2 regions of the Pediococcus sp. EKM201D genome follow, and region 1 is predicted to be linked to the other one. Evidence: riboswitches for the same ligand, from Rfam matches in the RefSeq annotation. Region 1 holds a riboswitch; the other holds the start of a gene.
The links. Region 1 has a riboswitch for thiamine pyrophosphate ahead of HFC68_RS07240 (thiamine-binding protein). Riboswitches for the same ligand answer to the same signal wherever they lie in the genome.
Positions count from the first base shown of each region.

Region 2: it holds a riboswitch for thiamine pyrophosphate, as region 1 does, so the genes downstream of both, thiM (hydroxyethylthiazole kinase) here and HFC68_RS07240 (thiamine-binding protein) in region 1, are expected to answer to the same signal.

Region 1 covers NZ_JAALFK010000004.1:156,430-163,647, forward strand. The annotation lists gene pta (phosphate acetyltransferase) at 1-717, opposite strand, end outside; gene HFC68_RS07230 (acetate/propionate family kinase) at 721-1,920, opposite strand; gene nagB (glucosamine-6-phosphate deaminase) at 2,223-2,933, opposite strand; TPP riboswitch at 3,061-3,172, shown strand; gene HFC68_RS07240 (thiamine-binding protein) at 3,266-3,562, shown strand; gene HFC68_RS07245 (ABC transporter permease) at 3,534-4,307, shown strand; gene HFC68_RS07250 (ABC transporter substrate-binding protein) at 4,294-5,304, shown strand; gene HFC68_RS07255 (ABC transporter ATP-binding protein) at 5,325-6,065, shown strand; gene HFC68_RS07260 (hypothetical protein) at 6,141-6,371, shown strand; gene HFC68_RS07265 (NAD(P)-dependent oxidoreductase) at 6,440-7,063, opposite strand; gene HFC68_RS07270 (MMPL family transporter) at 7,166-7,218, opposite strand, start outside.
Region 2 covers NZ_JAALFK010000006.1:49,172-56,389, forward strand. The annotation lists gene HFC68_RS08380 (matrixin family metalloprotease) at 1-280, opposite strand, end outside; gene recQ (DNA helicase RecQ) at 370-2,124, opposite strand; gene tenA (thiaminase II) at 2,244-2,918, opposite strand; gene thiE (thiamine phosphate synthase) at 2,930-3,580, opposite strand; gene thiD (bifunctional hydroxymethylpyrimidine kinase/phosphomethylpyrimidine kinase) at 3,577-4,392, opposite strand; gene thiM (hydroxyethylthiazole kinase) at 4,396-5,193, opposite strand; TPP riboswitch at 5,274-5,379, opposite strand; gene HFC68_RS08410 (CsbD family protein) at 5,520-5,735, shown strand; gene HFC68_RS08415 (DUF916 and DUF3324 domain-containing protein) at 5,780-6,751, opposite strand; gene HFC68_RS08420 (hypothetical protein) at 6,809-7,218, opposite strand, start outside.

The DNA of each region.
Region 1 (7,218 bases):
CTGAAGTTCACCATCATATGGGGTCTTTGGATCACGTTCTTGGGCAACCTTAGTAGCTTCGCGAACTTTATCTACCATTGGTCCAGCCGCTGAGCCTTTAGTTGAAAAGCTTAACATTGCAACCTTAGGGTCGATGTCAAATAGGCGAGCAGTTTCTGCACTTTGAATCGCAATTTCAGCCAATGTTTCTGCATCGGGATCAATATTAATAGCTGCATCCCCAAAGACATAGCGTTCATTTTCGCGTTGCATGATAAATGCTCCACTAATTCGACGCATTCCTGGTTTAGTCTTGATAATTTGAAGAGCGGGGCGAACTGTATCACCAGTAGCATGAACTGCTCCAGATACCATGGCATCCGCCTTGCCTAAGTAAACTAGCATAGTTCCGAAGTAATTTACATCTTTGAGCATTTCGATAACCTGTTCTTCGGTATTTTTACCCTTACGACGTTCAACTAACTTATCAATCATTTCCTTTTGATCGGCTTCCGGATATTGGCTCGGATCAATAATTTGCACATTTTCAAGGTTTAATCCATGCTTTTCAGCAGTAGCTTTAATATCAGCTTCCACTCCGAGTAAGATTGATTGAACTAAGCCATCATCAGCTAGTCGAATAGCGGCAGCTAAAACTCGAACATCTTCACCTTCGGGAAATACAACTGTTCTATTTTGGCCCTTAATTTTTGACTTCAAACCTTCAAATAAATCCATGAGTTAGTCCCCCATTTTTTTAAACTTTTCAACATCGCGAGCAATCGCCAATTCTTCATCAGTTGGAATTACCATGACTTGGACAGCCGAGTCTTCCGCACTAATGAAACGTTCTCCACGTTTTTCATTAAGCGCTTGGTCAAGTTTAACATTGAAAATTCCTAATTTAGAAGTAATTTTTTCACGCATTGGAACACTATTTTCACCAATTCCTGCTGTAAATACAATTCCATCTAAACCACCCATTTCAGTTGCATAGGAACCAATGTATTTCACAATATTATTAACAAAAATATCGATGGCCATTTGTGCACGATGTTCACCTTTTTCAGCGGCATCAATTATATCACGCAAATCAGGTGACATTCCTGATAGTCCTAGCAAACCAGACTTCTTATTCAAAATAGTTAAGATGTCTTCCGGATTAGTAATATTAAGTTTTTGCATTAAGTAAACTACTAAAGAGGCATCAATATCACCAGAACGGGTTGCCATAGTAATCCCTGCTAGAGGTGTAAAGCCCATTGATGTATCAAATGATTTTCCATCCTTGATAGCTGTAATTGAACTACCAGCCCCTAAATGTAAGGTGATTATTTTTAGTTCTTCTAATGGCTTGCCCATCATCTTAGCCGCACGACCTGCTACATATTGATGACTAGTACCATGAGCACCGTATTTACGAGCCCCATATTTTTCATAGTATTCATAAGGAATACTGTAAAGATAATTTTTTTCAGGTAACGTTTCATGGAAAGATGTATCAAAAACTGCCACACTAGTGATATCTGGTAAAACCTTCTTGAAAGCACGGATTCCTGTAGCGTTAGCTGGATTATGCAAAGGCGCATATTCTTTTAAGTCTTCGATTTGCTTTAAGACTTTGTCATCAATTAAAGCAGAATCTTGGAAAATTTCTCCACCCGCAACTACTCGGTGTCCTACACCGGTAATTTCACTGTAATCTTTAATAATATCTAATTTTAATAGCTCTTTTAAGAGTAAATTAACTGCTTCTTCATGATTTTTAATTGGTTGGTCAATTTCAACTTTTTTACCATCAGTGGTCTTAATCGTGAAGTTTGATCCTGGAATACCGATCCGATCGACAGTTCCTGATGAAATAACCTTTTCTTCCGGCATTTCAAATAATTTAAACTTAAGGGTTGAGCTTCCCGCATTGATTGCAATTGTCTTTTCCAACTTAAATAGCTCCTTCTCTCATAATAATAGCTTATTGTAACGTATTATCCGTTTGTAAGCTTGTAAAATTCATCGTTAGAATTTTTAAATATTATTATTTATTGATATTTCAATGTATTTTGGTTTTAAAATGTCGTAAAAACTTTTTTTAAGCGTGACGTTTTAGCTTCAAGTATCCCACCAACATACTATTTCATAATATCTCTTTGCGTAAACGTTTTCAACTATCAACAAATTTTACATTTTGACTGCAATAAAAAAAGCCTAACACAAAGACTTTATGTTAGGCTGAATATTTTAAATTATTTGTTTGAAAGCTTGCTAGCAGCTGCTTCATCAATAATAACAGTAACGTTATCATGGTTTTGAAGAACACTAGCTGGTAAGTCAGTTGTGACAGGACCTTCGATCATACCTTTGATTGCATCAGCTTTGTCTTCGCCGTAAGCTTCGATCAAAATATGCTTACTCTTCATAATTGAAGCAAGTCCCATTGAAATAGCATAACGTGGAACGTCTTCTTCATGTTCGAAGAAACGAGCGTTAGCATCAATTGTTGATTGAGTTAGTGACACTTTGTGAGTTGTACTGTCTGCAGGTGTACCTGGTTCGTTAAAACCAATGTGACCATTACGTCCGATACCAAGGATTTGTAAATCAATTGGGTTATCTTCGATAATTTGGTCATAGTGCTTGGCTTCGGCTTCAAGATCTGCTGCACGACCATTTGGTAAGTATGAGTGCTTGAATGGTTTAGCATTGAAGAGGTTTTCGTGCATAAAGTAATCATAACTTTGGTCACTATCTTCTGGCAAACCAACATATTCATCTAAATTGATTGAGATTGAGTCCGTAAAATCTAGATCACTCTTAATAATTTCTTGATAAGTGGTAATCGGTGTACTACCAGTAGCTAACCCAAATGTTGTTGCTCCATTTTTCTTTGCATCAGCAAATAGTTTGTATCCTTCTTTTCCGCCTTCTACGTTATCTTTAACAATAATAACCTTCATGATCAAATCTCCTTTTTCGTTTTTGGTATAGTCCAATTATAAAATGGTCTAAACCAAAATGCAAGGATTTATCCTAAAAAATTAAAAATAACTTTCTCTTTACTTATTTAGAATTTAAGATATACTGATTTTGTAACAGGGGTGCTGGGCTTTACCTGGCTGAGATTAAAACTAAATGGTTTTTGACCCTCGAACCTGATATGGATAATGCCAGCGCAGGAAGACTCAATTGTAATATTAGAATGATTATTTTCTAACACAAGATGCAGTGAAGCTGGCTTTTTAAGCCGGCTTTTTTTGTACCTAAATTTTAAAAATGGAGGAATTTATTTATGAACACAAGTGTCGCAATTCAAGTCCTTCCTATAATGGAAGACGAAAAGAAGCTAGTCGCCGCCGTCGACCAAGCTATCAAATATATAAAATCTACCGGTGTTAATTATCAAGTAGGTGCTTTTGAAACCACCCTTGAGGGCGACTATGATCAATTGATGGAAATCGTTAAGAATATTACTAAAATAACTGCTGACGCTGGCGCTCCGCAAGTAATGTCTTATGTAAAGATTAATTACAAACCAGAAGGACAGGTTCTTGGCATTCATGAAAAAACTGACAAATACCAGCATTAATTTTCTACCTATCGTAGCTGTTTTATTAATCTTAGCCATTTGGCAAGCAATTAGTTTCTTCCAGATTATCCCTGAATTCCTGTTACCATCCCCACTTTCGGTTTTAGAAGTTTTTAAAAGTGACTATTCCGCCTTATTTTCAAACTCATTAGTTACTCTGATCGAAGCATTTTGGGGACTATGCTTTGGAGTGCTTTTAGGAGTTGGATTAGCCTTAATCATGGATTTATTTCATCCCATTTATAAAGCGCTTTACCCGTTGCTAGTGATTACTCAAACCATCCCCACCGTCGCGATTGCACCTTTATTAATCCTTTGGTTCGGTTATGGCATTTTGCCAAAAGTAGTTTTAGTAGTCGCTACTACTTTCTTTCCGATTGCAGTCGGCATGCTAGATGCTTTTCGTTCAACTGATAAAGATCTCATTACCTTGATGCGTACTTTAGGGGCTAATACACCTAAAATTTATTTTTACATCAAGTTTCCCGATGCAATTGATTCACTTTTTGCTAGCTTAAAAATTTCCGTTTCATATTCATTAGTAGGCGCCGTAGTTTCAGAATGGGTCGGCGGTTTCAATGGTTTAGGGGTTTACATGACCCGTGTCATGAAGGCCTATGCTTACGACAAAATGTTTGCGGTAATCTTTTTAATTTCAATTTTAAGTTTGGCCTTAATTTTACTTGTTAACTGGATTCAGTATCTTATTACCCCATGGAGGAGAACTAATCATGCTCAAGCATAAAAAATTTTTTAGTCTAATCGTCCTTTTACCTATTTTTACGCTATTACTCACTGCCTGTGGAAAATCAAATTCAGCGGCTAAAACTCAAACCATTACGGTTGCCTTAGATTGGACGCCCAATACTAACCATACAGGCCTCTATGTTGCCCAAGAAAAAGGCTACTTCAAAAAACATCATCTAAAAGTAAAGTTTGTTCAGCCTTCTAAAGATAGTGCCGAACAAATCGTAGCTAGTGGCAAAGCTCAAATTGGGATTTCTGGTCAAGATTCCTTAGCTAGTGCAATTGGCAAAAAGAATCCCCTTCCCCTCACTGCCATGGGAGCAATTCTTCAACATAATACTTCAGGAATTATGTCGCGTAAGGCTGATGGAATCACTAGCCCTAAAAAAATGCAAGGCTATCGCTATGCAACCTGGAATACTCCTACAGAACTAGCAACCATCAAACAAGTGGTTAAAGATGATGGTGGTGATTTTTCTAAGGTAAAAACGGTCCCTAACAATATTACTGATGAAGTCGCTGGTCTCAAATCCAAGGCTGCTGATGCAATCTGGATTTTCTACGGCTGGGCAGGTATTAACGCCGAGATTAAAAACTATCCAGTTAATTACTTTAGTTTTAGATCTATTAATCCTGTGTTTGATTACTACACCCCGCTCATTATTGGGAACAATAGTTTCTTGAAGCAAAATCCAAAGGCTGCTAAAGCATTCATGGCTGCAGCCACCGAAGGTTATCAATATGCCACTAAAAATCCTAAAGCTTCTGCTGATTTATTAATGAAGGCCGTTCCAGAACTTAAGAGTAATCAGAAGTTAATTTACAAGAGTCAAAATTACTTATCTAAATACTACTTAACTAAAGACGGCCAATTTGGAAAAATTGACGCTATGCGCTGGAATAACTTTTACAAGTGGCTTAATGATCATAAACTTGTTGAACAAAAACTCGCTAAAAATCAAGGCTTCACTAATCAATACTTACCAAAACAGTAACTTATCGAGGAATAATTACAATGACAGAATTACTTGTACAACATATTAACCAAAGTTTCGGTGACAAGGAAATTCTCCATGATGTTTCTTTATCAGTAAAACCAAACGAAATTGTATCAATTCTCGGGGTCAGTGGGATTGGTAAAACCACCCTATTTAACATCATAGCTGGTATTAATCAACCCAAGTCTGGCAATATCGTCTTTAACGATGAAGATATTACCGGACAAGCTGGGCACCTAGGCTACATGCTGCAAAAAGACTTGCTCCTCCCCTTTCGAACGATTATGAATAATGTAATCTTGCCTGATTTAGTCAAAGGGGTTAAAAAAAGCGCAGCCACTGCCCGTGCCGAACCACTTTTTGAATTTTTTGGCTTAACGGGTTATGAAAATAAATACCCCCATGAACTTTCTGGTGGAATGAAACAACGTGCAGCCTTGCTAAGAACTTTCCTTTCAACTAAGGACCTAACCCTTTTAGACGAACCTTTTAGTGCGCTAGATGAATTAACCAAACGTGGAATTTATCAGTGGTACACCGATATTAGTCGTCAAATGCAGAATTCAACCTTACTAATTACCCATAGCGTTGATGAAGCCATTACTTTATCTGATCGTATTTATATCCTGAGTGGTAAACCAGCTACCATCAGCCATGAAATTAAAATTACGTCTGCCAAACGTAAACAGGCCGATTTTGAGCTAACTGCCGATTTCATTCACTATAAAAAAGAAATTTTGGATATATTAAATCCTTAAATTAGAGTCCATTTCGGTTGTTGATAGCGTTAACATCCGCTATAGTTAAGGTAGCACAACAAGGAGGTGGACTTAATGAGTGAAACCATTTTATTTAATCCCGGAGATTCAATTGGTAACTTCCATGATTATAATGAAGCTGTTCGTAAGGGACATCTATACAAACAAAAGCAACGTCAAGACGATGATCTAGTAATTGTTAATAATCCTAGTAAAAATGAGGAGTACGCTATTTTCTACGTTAAGGATCGTCATCCCGAAAAAACTGAAAACAGCATCGAATACGATGTTAGCAAAAAGATTTAAAATTTCAGAAAACAATTAAAAAGATGGAATCATACCTCGTTTAAAATCGGGCATGATTCCATCTTTTTTTACCAAACTATACTTAAATGTTCACAGTTATGTTCTCCAGTTTCAATTTCATCTAACATAGCAATTGCATAATCCGCATAACTAATTTCGCTTTTACCGTTAGCATCACTCATTAGCATTTCATTTCCTAAAACGTAATGTCCCTTCTTGGGACCATCAGCTTTAAAATCAGCCGCTGGACTAATATAAGTCCAATTCAATCCATTCTGATTCTCTAAAACTTCTAGTCCTCTTCCCATCATGATTGAAGTGGGCTTAAACACTTCTGGAAATGTCGGAGTTTCATAAAGATGGGTAATATGATCATCGACGTATAGGCTTCCTGCCCCACCCACTACAAATAATTTAACTGACGTTCCTGTCAAAATTTTTACTAAGTGCTCAATTGATGTCAAAAATTGTTCTTCTTTTCCTTCGGCCGCTCTAAATGCATCAACTACTACATCGAAATTTTCTAAATCAGTTGTAGTCAAATCAAATAAATCTTTTTGTAAAATTGAAACATCCATTTTAACTCGGTCTGGATGACGGACGATGGCGGTCACTTCGTGCCCACGCTGAACTGCTTCTTTAGTAATCAATGCGCCGGCTTTGCCACTTGCCGCAATAATCCCAATCTTCATGAAACATCACCTCACCTAATTATTTATATCCCCAGAATAAACGAGTTATTAATCGTAAGCAAATAAAAAGCCGTAACCCCAAATAGAGTTACGACTTTATGATTAATTTTTTCTTGGATAAGTTAAACGAATTAAACTACTATTCATTGCTGGAA
Region 2 (7,218 bases), on a different contig from region 1:
CCGCTTGATAACTATAGTAGTATTTATTCGATAAATTTTTGTTTTTGACAATCGATTCCACCGGGGTTGCGTCGTCGCTGACATCCTTTTTGGTCGACGTCTTGTTCTGATTAAAATTCCAGTTTGAATCCAAAATCGAATTTAAGTTAGTCGTCACCCGACTAACTCCGTTACGAAATGTCTGTTGCACATTATCTGGTATCTGGACTATGTTATTTTTGATGACCCACGTTGCTCCCAAGAAAAGCAACAACCAGGTTAGCAGTGTTCTGATTCGCAAGTAGCATTCTCCTCACTCATTGGCAGTAGCAACATTTTATACCTATCCTTATAAATTCTAACAAAAAAAGCTCAGCACTTTAACAAATACTAAGCTTCTTGATAATTTCGTAAAATTTGGAAGAACTGTTCGCCATATTTTTGGAGTTTGCTTTCCCCGATTCCTTTTACGTCTAACATTTCATCGAGCGTATCTGGCATGACTGTACACATATCTCGCAAAGTTTGATCGGAAAAGATGACAAACGGTGGAACGTTTTGCTTTTCAGCTAGTTCCCGACGAAGCGCCCGCAATTCTTCAAACAGCGCGTCGTTTTCTGGTAAGGACTTATTCGCCTTAGCTGCCACTTTCCGAGCAACTTTTTGTTGACCTAAAAGGACGCGTAAGCCCTCCTCGGTGATTTTCAAGACGGGAAACTGGCCGCCGTCTGGGGCGATGTATCCAGCCGCTGTGAGAAAATCGATTAATTCGGTCACGCTCTTCTTGGTCCGCTGCTGCATTAAACCGTATGTCGATAATTTTTCGTAGTGCAGCTGTTTTACCCGCTGATTTTTCGAACCCGTCAGTACGAGGGCGACCATTTCTTTTCCAAATCGTTCCCCCATCCGCCGGATACAAGACAACACTTGCTGAGCCTCAATCGTCACGTCTTGTAGAGCTCGCGTATCCAAACAGTTACTACATTGCCCACAGTCTGGAGCATCCTCATTGAAGTAATTTAGAATGTAGCGCTGTAAACACTTTTGCGTATTACCATACTGACTCATCGCCTGTAGCTTTTGGTATTCCATCGTCATGCTGGCTTCGTCTCGTTCGGATTGTTCGATATAGTAGTGCTGAATCTGAACGTCGCGCAATTTGTATAACAAGATGGCTTCACTCGGTAGACCGTCTCGCCCTGCACGCCCCGCTTCTTGATAGTAGGATTCGATACTGCCCGGAATCTGGTCGTGGATGACAAAGCGCACGTTACTCTTATCAATCCCCATCCCAAACGCGTTGGTTGCAATCATAACTAGCACTCGATCATACAGAAAGTCATCTTGATTTTGCCGACGTTCTTCTTTCGAAAGTTGTCCATGATACATGGCCACTTGGAAATGCTTTTTTGTTAAAAGTCGATGGAGCCGTTCGACCTCTTTCACCGTACTGGCGTAGATAATACCCGATTGATCTGGATTCAATTTTAAGTAGTCGATCAAAAAACGGTCACTGTCTTGATCCTTGACCACTTTAAATGAAAGATTAGGTCGAGCAAATCCAGTTTGAACTTCCTGTTGGATGGCTAAGCGTTGCTTAATATCCTCAGCTACCCGAGGCGTCGCCGTAGCGGTAAGAGCGATAATCGTTGGTCGGGTCGGAAGATGATGGATGATATCCGTTAATTTTAGATAGCTCGGTCGAAAATCATGCCCCCACTGTGAAATACAGTGGGCTTCATCGATGGCAATCAAATCAATCGGTAGTTCTGCTAAACGATCAAAGTATTCGGAATCGAGGCGTTCTGGTGAAATATAAAGCAGCTTCACCGCACCCTGACGCGCTTGGCTAAACCGCTCGTTGATTTCCGCATAATCTAAGGAGCTATTGATGAAGGTGGCGTCAATTCCATTGGCTGCTAGGGCATCAACTTGATCTTTCATCAAAGAAATCAAAGGCGAAATAACTAAGGTTAGTCCCGCCTGCATCAAGGCTGGAATTTGATAACATAGTGATTTTCCACCGCCCGTTGGCATGACGGCCAAAACGTTTTGGTGGTCCAAAACTGCGTTGATGGCTTGCTCCTGCCCTGGTCGAAACGCATCATATCCAAAATTTGATTTCAAAACTGCCTGTGGATTCATGTAATTCCTCTTCTTCTCTCTGGGTTGTTAATGACGGGTAAATAATAAAAGGAGTCTGACAATTAAGTCACCTCCTCTTAAATTCGTCACCTATTTACTTTTATACTAACACGCTTGGCCTAATTTTTATATTTCCAATCTTTTTGATAGTATGCTTGTTCCCAAAATTCATACTCTAATTCGCAACTTCGCAAGAAACGTTGTTCGATTTCATGTTGGCGTTCCTCACTGAGACCTATTGCTAATTCGTCAACCATACCAAATAAAGTTTTTACCATGCTGTCATCAATTTGGCCTGGTTGGGGTTGATAAAATTCAATCCAGGGTAAGAAGGGATTATCTGGTGCTGCTCCGTCCACAATTTGCTGACTAATTTCAGTATACGTCCAAGGACAAGGTAACATTGCCGCAATTAAGTCGATTAAATCTCCCGTTCGTAAAGCGTTAAAAAGATGCTCATTATATAGGTAGGTAATTGGTCGCTGTTCGGCATGTTGATGGTCGCTGAGCTTTTGACCAGCGATGTCACATAGGATTTGATGCGCACCAGCTTCGTCATTTAAAGTGTAGCGAATCTGTTCCTCAAAAAAGCGCATCTGGTCTTTAGTAGTACATTTGGAAAGGGCGCCCGCATAGACTTTAGCGAAGGCATCTAAAAAACAGGTATCCTGTTCAACGTAGACCATTAAGGCCGCTGCCGGAACGGCCCCCGCTTGAATCCCTCGCACGAATGGATGATTTTCAATGTCGGCGAGGACTGGTTGAGCAATTGCTTTTAAACGTGCTGAAAACATAACTTTCCTCCTCATCCCTTAACGATCGCTTTAATTTTTTGCATTTGGGTGGGCACTGCCGTCATCTGCGTAAACATACTAATGGCCGCAAAGCCTTTGACTCCCGTAGCCATCGTCTGGGGGAGATTATCAAGCGTGATACCCCCGATGGCGACGATTGGATAGCGACTCAGTTCGACGAGTTCTTGGAGTTGGGCTACACCGAGTGCGGCTCCCGCGTCGGCTTTAGAGGTCGTTTCAAAGACCGTCCCGGTTCCCAGATAATCAATTCCATCGAGTTGGTTAGCCTGTTTGACTTGCACTTCAGTATTACAAGATAACCCGACAATCATCGAACCCTGAACCCGTTTTAAAACTGACTCAATTTTTTCATCTTTTTGACCCACGTGAATGCCTTCAGCATGAATGGCTAAAGCTAAGTCCACGTCATCATCAATGAACAACGGTACGTGATACTTTTGGGTTAACTGATGGCATTTTTCAGCCAGTTCGGTTAATTCAGCTGGATTATCGATACTGTTATAACCCTTTTCCCGTAGTTGAAAGGCCGTTGCTCCAGCTTGTAAGATTTCTTCCACTTTAGGTAAGAAGTCCGCCTTATTAGCAACATCTTGGGTGCCGGCCACAAAATAAATTTTTAACATATCTGAATTGAATTTCATTGTTCTTCCTCGCCATAAGCCCAATGGTTCAAGGGACCATGTCCATGGCCAACTTGAATCCCATCACTAATCGCCGCATTGATAAATGCTTTACCGGTGCACAAGGCTGCTTTCAAAGATGCTCCCTTGGCTAGTTCGGCAACAATCACGGAAGAAATCGTGTCGCCTGTGCCATGGGTGTTATTCGTTTCAAAACGGGGTCCCGTCAATTCCATTTCTTCGCCATTTTCAAATAGGACGTAATCTCGACTTTCAGGTTGATCACTAAAATGACCGCCCTTAATTAAGACGTTTTTAACCCCGAGTTGTTGCAGGCGACGAGCGGCCTCTTTCACATCGGCATTATTTTTGATTTCCATCCCAGCTAATTTTTCTGCTTCCGGTAAGTTGGGGGTGATTAAGTAAGCCAGCGGTGCGAGTTGGGTACGCACGGCATCAATCGCATCATCACTCAGGAGCTTTGCGCCCCCTTTAGCAATCATGACGGGATCGACGACGAGTGGCCCAAAGTCGTATTTTTGATAGTTTTCCACCACGGCGTTCACCACCGCGGTGTTAGCAAGCATGCCAGTCTTGGCTACCTTGATATCTAGATCTTCCGCCAAAGCTTTAAATTGTTGGTCAATCATTCGTTTGGGCATAACTTCTACATCGAGCACGCCTAACGTGTTTTGAGCGGTAACGGCCACCACCACACAGGTCGAAAAAACGTGACGCTCCTGCATCGTCTTCATATCGGCTTGAATGCCGGCGCCCCCACCACTATCGGTGCCGGCGATGGTTAAAACTTGAGGTACTAATTTACTTTTCATGATTTATGCTTCTCCAATTTTCATAAGGTCTTGAACTTGTTCAGGGGTGATATTAGCTAATTCGTCTAAAAGATAGGACAAAAAACTGCCTGGTCGATTTTGTTGATCGAGTTGTGCCGCTGCGCGTTCTCCCGCACACGAGAGAACCAAACTAGCGGTAACAGCAGCATCTAAAGTATTTTCAGCTACGGCGCTGAACGCTCCTACGATACTGGACAATAAATCGCCGGAGCCCACGATGGCTGGTAACAACTTAGTGTTATTGTGCACCGTGATCACTTGTTGACCGTCGCTGATATAATCGACTTCACCACTAGCAATCACCACGTTGTTAAATTTCTGGGCACAAGCTTGGACAACTGCGCTCATGTCGCCGGTCCCATTTCCAGCGTCGATACCGCGCGTTTGCCAATCGATACCGGCTAAAACGGCGATTTCTCCGATATTTCCACGAATCACATCGAAATGATATTTTTCTAGTAACATCAAATTGAGGGCTTTGCGGTACTGGGTGGCACCGACTGCGACGGGATCTAAGACGAGTGGTTTTTGATATTGATTAGCTGCTTCACACAGCTTATTCATCAGTGGCCAGCTCTCTTTACGAGAAGCGCCCGCATTAATCACCACGGCCGATGCGAGTTGGACGAGTTCCTCCGCTTCACTGACTTCATCACTCATGATGGGAGAAGCTCCCACCGCATTTAAGCCATTCGCCACCAAAAATGGGGTAACAAAATTAGCATAATTAACTACTACCGGATTAACTTCCCGGATTTTGGCAATATCTTGAAGGTTCATAATAAGCTCCTTACCAATATCTATCACTGCCCTTAATGTCGAAAAAACCACCCTTTTGTAGACAGAAGGATGGTTTTGGTTTCAACAATTAAACACTTTCCTTCGCAAGTACTAACTTACAGGTTCAAAGGGATCACGCTGAACAAGCGTATCTCAGTTCTTCTAAGAACACCCCTAGTGCAGATATTTATTAAATTTTGAATTCGGTTTCATGATACAACTTTTTGTCCATCGACTCAAGTTGAGCATATCATTACTACTTTAGATGGTGGACTTGCTACAATGGAGATGAACCAAAAAACTTAACTTTTAGGAGGTATTGTTTTATGTCTGATAACGAAAGATTGGAAAATACTAAAGATAGAGTTACAGGTAAAGTTCGTGAAGGTGCCGGCAAAGTAACTGGCGACAAAAAAGAAGAAACTAAAGGTAAAGCTCAAAATATGACTGGTAAAGTCAAAGATAAGCTTAAAGACGTCAAGGAATCAGCTGAAGGCGCCATGGAAGAACTCAAAGATAAAATGCATAAAGACGACAAATAAAAAGAAGGTTCGCTTAACGGCGAGCCTTCTTTTGGGTTAAAAAACTATTTTCGTTTTAGCTTCTTGAATATAATCCAGCCAACGCCAATTACGATGAGCGCAATTACCGCCAGTCCGATGAATAAGGCCGAATGATTTTGAATCTGATGGCGCTTAGCGACCTTCAAATCAGCTGGCTTAATCTTGAAGTTCTTTTCAAATTTCCAATGATCTTTTCCATGTTGCATGGTCAAAACAAGCTTGTATTGACCTGCTTTTATATTTTTAGGTACTTGGATAGGATTCTCAAAAGTTGTTTCGGGCGTAATGTCAATCCGCTTAGTTTCCTTTTTGAGGGTTTTATTATCCATATTTTTGATGGACGAAACCGTTTTGACACTCTTAAGTAAATTTTGATGATGGTTGGTCAGCTTTGCATCTAATTCGTAAGTACTCAAGTTAGGTTTAGTCATCTTCAATTGATCTAGGGATAACCGTGGTGTGGGACGTTGGTCATGATTTCCGCGGATTACGAACGGAATGTTATAAGCAATCGTGTTAGAAACTGTATTTTTCTTTGCTGTTGTCGTTTTCTCCGTAAAATGTAATCCAGCCATCAAAATTCCATTGAAATCTTTAGCTGGAAAACTAATGCTGCCATGAATAATTTGGCTACTGTTGGGAGCAACTTCGACTTCTTTAGGCAACCTAATCATTTGAGTTAATTTGTAAACCGTATTAGCTTTTTCCGGAGTACGATCAGAATAGTCAACAATACCGTTACGATTAGTCCGAGCTTTGTTCACTTCAATTTCAAATTGCTTGGTCTTTTTAGTATTATTTGTGATTTTAATACCAAATGATTCCTTACTAGCTGGTGGCCATCTGATGTCAAAATAGCTATCGGCTCCATCCGTCTGATGTTCCGAAAAAATGGGTGTCACTGAATAACTAGCAAGTTTATGATCAGCATGTACATTCGTCGCAGTTAGAATGCTGATTACAAATATAAATACCAACGTGAATATTTTTTTCATATCGATCTCTTTTCAAAAAAAGAAGAGAGAACTAAGTCTCTCCTCGGAATAATGGTGCTATTCTGTAATTTGTTCTGTTTGAGTCTTAGTTAAATTCCATTGAATAGCAGTGCTATAATCCTTTACTTCTTTTATTCCATTATATTCAAGGCTTACAGATAATTTATCAGCGTTTTCCCCGACGATATTAGAATCTTTAGATGCTACTACGGCTGCAGCATCAGAAAGTGTCGTGTCACCAATTTTTACCGTACGAGTTGCATCTGTGTCACCTAATTTAGCAGATAGTTGGTATCCTTTAGTATCTCCAGAATAATCTGTAACTTTATAGTTAACATCTTGAGAACCAAAGTTTACATCCCCACTTAAAGGTTGTGGATCAAAATTGATTGTAGAATCAATGTCTAACGTGACATCACCTTTAGTAACTGTAGCAGTTGCGGTTGTATTCCCGGTTAGCTTATCAG